Linked DNA regions of Paraneptunicella aestuarii. The protein of the gene in region 2 interacts with the protein of the main gene of each other region in a pairwise test. Links are inferred from orthologs where the notes say so. Each region holds a gene or a part of one and is shown on either strand. Other genes may lie near its edges.

Region 1 (3,323 bases), 1.8 Mb from region 2 along the record:
AATGTTATCCACGCTGCGCGTTCAGTGCCAATTGCGGCAGAACGTCGTTTACTGCATGTGTTACCGCAGGAATATACGATAGATGTGCAGGAAGGCATTAAAAATCCGATTGGCATGTCGGGAGTCAGAATGGAAGCTGAGGCACATATCATTACTTGTGCGGATGATATGGCAAAGAATTTAGTGAAATGTATTGAACGTTGCGAGCTGACAGCGGATCATATGATATTTTCTGCGCTGGCATCCAGTTACGCGGTACTAACGGATGATGAAAAAGAATTAGGTGTTTGTGTTGTTGATATTGGTGGCGGCACTATTGATATGGTGTTGTATACCGACGGCGCAATTCGCCATACGGCAGTGATTCCGGTGGCTGGTAATCAGATTACCAGCGACATTGCCAAGATATTCCGCACGCCGATTAGCCATGCGGAAGAGATAAAGATTAACTACGCCTGTGCGCTGAGAGACATGGTTAGCATGGAAGAAAACATTGAAGTGCCAAGCGTAGGCGGGCGACCTTCTCGTTCATTGTCGAGACATACATTGGCAGAAGTGATTGAGCCCAGATATCAGGAGTTGTTTGAACTGGTACATAGAGAAATTCGTAACAGTGGCCTGGGTGAGCAGATTGCTGCGGGTCTTGTGCTAACTGGCGGTTCTTCCAAGATGGAAGGGGCGGTTGAGTTTGCTGAGGAATTTTTCCAAATGCCGGTTCGCGTAGGACGAGCGACAAAGGTGAAAGGGTTGTCTGAATATGTTGAAGATCCAGCCTTTTCCACTGCGGTTGGCTTATTACATTATGGTAATGAGATGGCGCAGGCAAAGAATACCAATAAAAACAAAGCTGGCGAAAGCGTTTGGCAACGCTTGCAAAGCTGGTTTAAAGGGGAATTTTAGTGTGGGGACTGCTTTCAGTCACTGCATTTAAAAGTGCGTTAAATTTCGGAGAGTGATTATGTTTGAGTTAATGGATAGCCACAGCGAAGAAGCTGTAATTAAAGTCATCGGAGTCGGTGGCGGTGGCGGAAACGCCGTAGAACACATGGTTTCGCATAGTATTGAGGGTGTTGAATTTATTGCTGTTAACACTGATGCTCAGGTACTGCGAAGCTCATCTGCCAATGTTACCTTGCAAATTGGTTCTGAGGTAACAAAAGGCTTAGGTGCAGGTGCTAACCCTGAAGTAGGGCGTACTGCGGCACAGGAAGATCGTGAAACAATCCGTCAGGCACTGGAAGGTGCGGATATGATCTTCATCACTGCCGGTATGGGCGGTGGTACAGGCACTGGTGCAGCGCCGGAAGTCGCCAAGATTGCCAAAGAGCTTAATATCTTGACGGTAGCCGTTGTGACCAAGCCTTTCCCATTTGAAGGTAAGAAGCGTATTGCTATTGCTGAAGAAGGCATTCAAGAGCTGGAAAAGTACGTCGATTCATTGATTACCATTCCCAACGAAAAGCTGTTGAAAGTTATGGGGCGCGGAACTCCGCTATTAAAGGCGTTCAGTTCTGCTAACGATGTATTGCGCGGTGCAGTACAAGGTATTGCCGAGTTGATTACTCGTCCTGGTCTTATCAACGTTGACTTTGCTGACGTTCGTACTGTTATGTCAGAAATGGGAACGGCTATGATGGGCAGCGGTTCCGCAACGGGTGAAGACAGAGCAGAAGAAGCGGCAGAAGCGGCGATTGCCTGTCCATTATTGGAAGATATCGATTTGTCTGGTGCTCGCGGTATTTTGGTTAACATTACTGCTGGCCCTGATTTCGCCATCGACGAATTTGAAACTGTTGGTAATGCGGTTAAAGCCTTTGCATCTGAAAACGCCACGGTTGTTGTGGGTACGGTTATCGATATGGAAATGGCTGACGAAATCCGTGTGACCGTGGTTGCAACGGGTATTGGTGAGCGCAAGCCGGAAATTTCTCTGGTAAGCAATCGTGCGTCACGCGTTGTTAATGGTGACAATGATTTCCGTTTGCAACCGCAAGTTGACTATGCCAGTGAAAAAGTCAGAGCGACAGGTACTGATGATACCAAGGCTGAAACAGGAAATGATTTGGAATATTTAGATATTCCAGCGTTCTTGAGAAAGCAAGCAGACTAAATTTTGTTTCTGATACGGAACCTTATCCCAAAAGCGGTATCTAATCACTCTGCCGACTTTTGGGGTAATGTGCCGAACTGAGACAAAAGTGTTATTTGTGTCCGATGGGTTTATGTAAGTTTTTTGACAACTTGTACAAAAATCCATACAATGCCCGGCCTTTTTGACTATTTGGTCAGTAATTGCTACTTGTTAACGGCAGAAATATAAGCAAATACAAGAATCTATGATTAGACAACGTACCATTAAACAATCGGTTTCGGTCACAGGGATTGGGCTACATAAGGGTGACAAGGTACAGATGACCCTTAGACCAGCACCAGCCAATACGGGCATCGTGTTTCGACGCATCGATCTCGTCCCTCACGCCGATATTCCTGCGCAGGCAGATCTGGTTGGGGATACGATGTTATGTACTTGCCTGAGCAATGAAAACGGTGACAGCATTTCTACCGTTGAGCATTTGTCGTCTGCTTTAGCAGGGTTGGGAATTGATAACATTATTGTTGAAGTCGACAGTAATGAACTTCCTATTATGGATGGCAGTGCCAGCCCGTTTATATTCCTGTTGCAGTCAGCGGGTATTGAAGAGCTTAATGCTTCCAAGAAGTTCATTAAAATCAAACGTAAGGTTCGCGTCGAAGACGGAGATAAGTGGGCTGAGTTTCATCCTTATGAAGGCTTCCGTATTGATTTTCAAATTGACTTCGATCACCCGGTAATTAGCCAGAGCCGCCAACACATGGTGCTGGATTTCAGCAGCGATTCCTATATTGACGAAGTAAGCCGTGCGCGCACTTTCGGTTTTCTGAGAGATTTGGAATTTATGCATGCCAATAATCTGGCTTTGGGCGGCAGCATGGAAAACGCGGTTGCATTAGATGAATTCCGTGTTCTGAATCAGGAAGGTCTGCGTTATAGCGATGAATTCGTTAAGCATAAGATCCTGGATGCCGTTGGCGATTTGTATTTGGCTGGTCACAGTATTATTGGTGAGTTAAAAGCCTTTAAATCAGGGCATGGACTCAATAACAAATTGTTAAACCAACTGTTGCAAGATAAGCAGAGTTGGGAATTTGTTAGCTTTGATGAAACTGAATCTTCTCCAATTCAGTTTGGTTTGCCAGCCTGGATGAGCTAACACTAAAAGTCTTTAAAGATGCCGCTTTCAAGCGGCATTTTTTTTGAAAAATCAGAAAGCAAATATGTTTTG
Region 2 (3,276 bases):
GCTGCAAACGATCATAATGTGTATCGGCCAGTTCTTCTTTTTCACCTTCCACCAAGCCCATGGAATAAGCGTTAAACATAAGCGGACGTTTTGCAGTAATGCGCGAATCTAATTGACGCAAGCTTCCGGCGGCAGCATTGCGAGGGTTTACAAAGATTTTCTTTCCTTGCACAGCCTGTTCCTGATTCAGCTTTTCAAAGCCCGCCAGAGGCATAAACACTTCGCCACGCACTTCAACGCGTTGAGGGTATTGTTCACCACGAAGTCTAGGGGGAATATTCTTGATAGTACGCACGTTTTGCGTGATATCTTCACCGACAGTGCCATCACCACGCGTAGCACCACGAACCAATTTGCCATCTTCATATAACAAACTAACAGCAAGCCCGTCTAATTTAGGTTCACAACAATAAGTCAGAGTGATTGAGCGTTTTAATCGATCCAACATGCGCTTTTCAAAAGCACGCATTTCATCTTCACTAAAGGCGTTATCGAGGGACAACATGGGAACTTCATGAGTTACCTGCTGAAATTCAGGCAATGGCGCCCCACCCACTTTTTGTGACGGTGAATCAGAAGTTAATAATTCTGGATTCGATTTTTCCAGCTCGACCAGTTCCCGCATTAAGCGATCATATTCAGCATCCGTCACAGTTGGATTATCCAAAACGTAATACTGATAGTTGTAGTCTTCCAGCGTTGATTTCAATTCGTTAATACGACTGGCTGGTTCAGAATCATGGCTATTTGAAAATAAATCTTCTTGTTCTTGCATATAAAACAGAGCCCGGCTCATCACCAGGCTTTCAATTAAGTTTCCAGTTAGGTTTCAAATTAACTTTCGATAAAGTTAAACGACAAATTTGCCCAGCAGCTTTTGAACAAATTTTGATTAGAAGCAATTAAGCGCGATGAATCATCCGCTTACGTTCAAATTCTCTAATTTTTTCAACGTACTGACGCAAACTTTGCTTAGTCAACAAACTGCGGCGACCATCTAAAATTTGAGCCCCAAATTCATCTGCCAGTTTACGAGCAGCGTTATGCATCATATTAAAAACCTGTTGCGGATCGCCTTCAATCGGCAAAATCATAAACAGAGACACACCTTGGGTTTTAAAGGTTTCCATTTCGTCCAGATTAAATGTACCCGGCTTAAACATATTAGCCAGGCTGAATAATTTAGGCCCCTTGCCATTACTGGCAGCATGGCGATGAAAGACATCCTGATCACCAAACTTAAATCCCAGGGTCAACAATGCTGGCAACAAAGAAGCTCCAGATATCTCTTTGCCTTCGGGCACTTTTACATTAAGCACCAACACTTCCTGTTGCATGGGCTCAGCGCTTTCGGCCGAAGCAGACTCGTCAACATCAACTTGCTGGTCATCAAAATCCATACGGATCTGATCTTCGCTCAATCGAGGCTCAACTCGTCTGGTAGAAGGTTTTACTTCTTTCTTATCTCCACCATTCACCAATTGCTTGGCACGCTCAGCCAAAGACAACTTACTTTTAACTGGTTCACTATTTTTTGCCGTTGCTGCGGGAGACTTTGTGTCCGATTTCAAAAGAGAACGGGGGGGTTCAGGATAAGCATCAAGAGATTCGTCTTTAGCCGACGAAGCAGAAGATGGCTTTTGCGATTGCTCTTTGTATGAATCTTCCTGGTATTCTTCGTCATCTTCTATGGCAGAAATGTCTTTTCTAACAGAAAAGGATTTGGGCTCCACCGTATTTCTGGCAACAGTTCGCACCTGACCAATACCGTCTTCGTCAAATGCAGACGAATTAGCGCCGGTACTTGTTGTACCCATATCATCGTCGTAATCAGCATTGACTCTAAATGCGTTACTATCAGAAGAAAAATCAATGGATTCGTTTATAGAATCACTTAGAAGAGGATCATCATCGGCAATACCGACCACATCATCGTAATCACTGCTATTCCCGTTGAGTTCCGGCTCTTTTCTCAGATTAGGATTGTTAGCTTCTTTTTTCGCGTCTTTACTAGCGGCATTTTTCCGAATTGTCCATAAACCATGTACCAAAATGCCTAATATTGAAAATACGCCTAAAACGATAATGGCAAGTCGCAAATCTTCCATCAATAAACAAACCTTTATTTATGCGTTAACGATAGCAACGGCTTCTTCCACATCAACAGCCACAATCCTCGATACTCCGGGTTCGGCCATAGTAACTCCTGTTAAATGCAGTGCCATTTCCATCGCTATTTTATTATGAGTTATGTATATAAATTGCACGCTTTTGGACATTTCAGACACCAACTTACAAAAACGTCCCACGTTAGCGTCATCCAAAGGAGCATCCACTTCATCCAGCAAACAAAAAGGTGCAGGATTAAGGCGAAAAATTGCAAAAACCAATGATAAAGCGGTCAGGGCTTTTTCGCCACCGGAAAGCAAATGAATTGTACTATTTTTCTTGCCCGGTGGTCTCGCCATAATTGTCACGCCAGTATCCAGAAGATCATCATCCGTCAGTTCCAGATAAGCCGCACCGCCACCAAAGACTTTCGGGAAAAGTTGTTTCAAATCATTATTCACTTGATCAAAGGTGTCTCTAAAGCGAGCCCTGGTTTCCCGATCAATCTTGCGAATGGCATTTTCCAGTGTTTCCAACGCCGCAACCAAATCATCGTTTTGAGTATCGAGATGCTGCTTTCTCTCCGCCTGAATCTCGTATTCTTCCACAGCGGCCAGATTTACTGCGCCTAATCGAGATAACGAAGCAGTGGTTTTCTCCAGTGTGTCTTGCCAGAGCTTTTCATCGGCATCCTCAGGCAATTGCTCTAACAAAGGTTTAAGCGGTTGATTCATTTCTTGTAGCTGTTCAACAACAGCATTGGCTCTCACCCTATAACCTTCACATTCCAACCTGGTACTTTGCTGAACTTCTCGCGCCTTCTCAATTCTGGATTGAACACCTTGTCGCCCTTTTTCAATATCGGATAACAAGCCTTCAACTTCAGCCAATTCATCACTGACTTTTTCCTGTAACTGCTGGGCTTCGCTACGTTCATTAAGCAAAATTTCCAAACGCTCAGCCTGCTCTTCCATCGGCATTGCCATTTCATGCAATTCATCTTCAAGATGGCGCAGCTTTTCCTGCATGTTATTGATTTGAGCCTGAGTGCGCAGTTCATTATCTTTAGCAGTTAGCAGCTGATTTTGATGCGATTGAACATTCAGTTCCAAACGGTGGCTTTCATTTTGATACTGAGCCACTTGCACCCGATTTTGTTCAATAGAT

The links.
Region 1: the proteins of zipA (region 2) and ftsZ interact in binary tests that used the Escherichia coli proteins (3 or more experiments, as listed by UniProt). The link is inferred for Paraneptunicella aestuarii from one-to-one orthologs.

The regions. Positions count from the first base shown.
Region 1 is NZ_CP074570.1:4,014,547-4,017,869, reverse strand. Bases 40-3,034 are described here. They hold ftsZ (cell division protein FtsZ), read left to right. Parts: upstream 40-958; coding sequence 959-2,110; downstream 2,111-3,034. Other genes in these bases: lpxC (UDP-3-O-acyl-N-acetylglucosamine deacetylase), read left to right, coding at 2,337-3,034; ftsA (cell division protein FtsA), read left to right, coding at 40-900. Also shown: more of ftsA, read left to right, coding at 1-39; more of lpxC, read left to right, coding at 3,035-3,251. UniProt on the Escherichia coli protein: Essential cell division protein that forms a contractile ring structure (Z ring) at the future cell division site. The regulation of the ring assembly controls the timing and the location of cell division.
Region 2 is NZ_CP074570.1:2,249,574-2,252,849, reverse strand. What follows is about bases 6-2,953. They hold zipA (cell division protein ZipA), read right to left. Parts: upstream 2,109-2,953; coding sequence 903-2,108; downstream 6-902. Other genes in these bases: smc (chromosome segregation protein SMC), read right to left, coding at 2,127-2,953; ligA (NAD-dependent DNA ligase LigA), read right to left, coding at 6-775. Also shown: more of ligA, read right to left, coding at 1-5; more of smc, read right to left, coding at 2,954-3,276. UniProt on the Escherichia coli protein: Essential cell division protein that stabilizes the FtsZ protofilaments by cross-linking them and that serves as a cytoplasmic membrane anchor for the Z ring.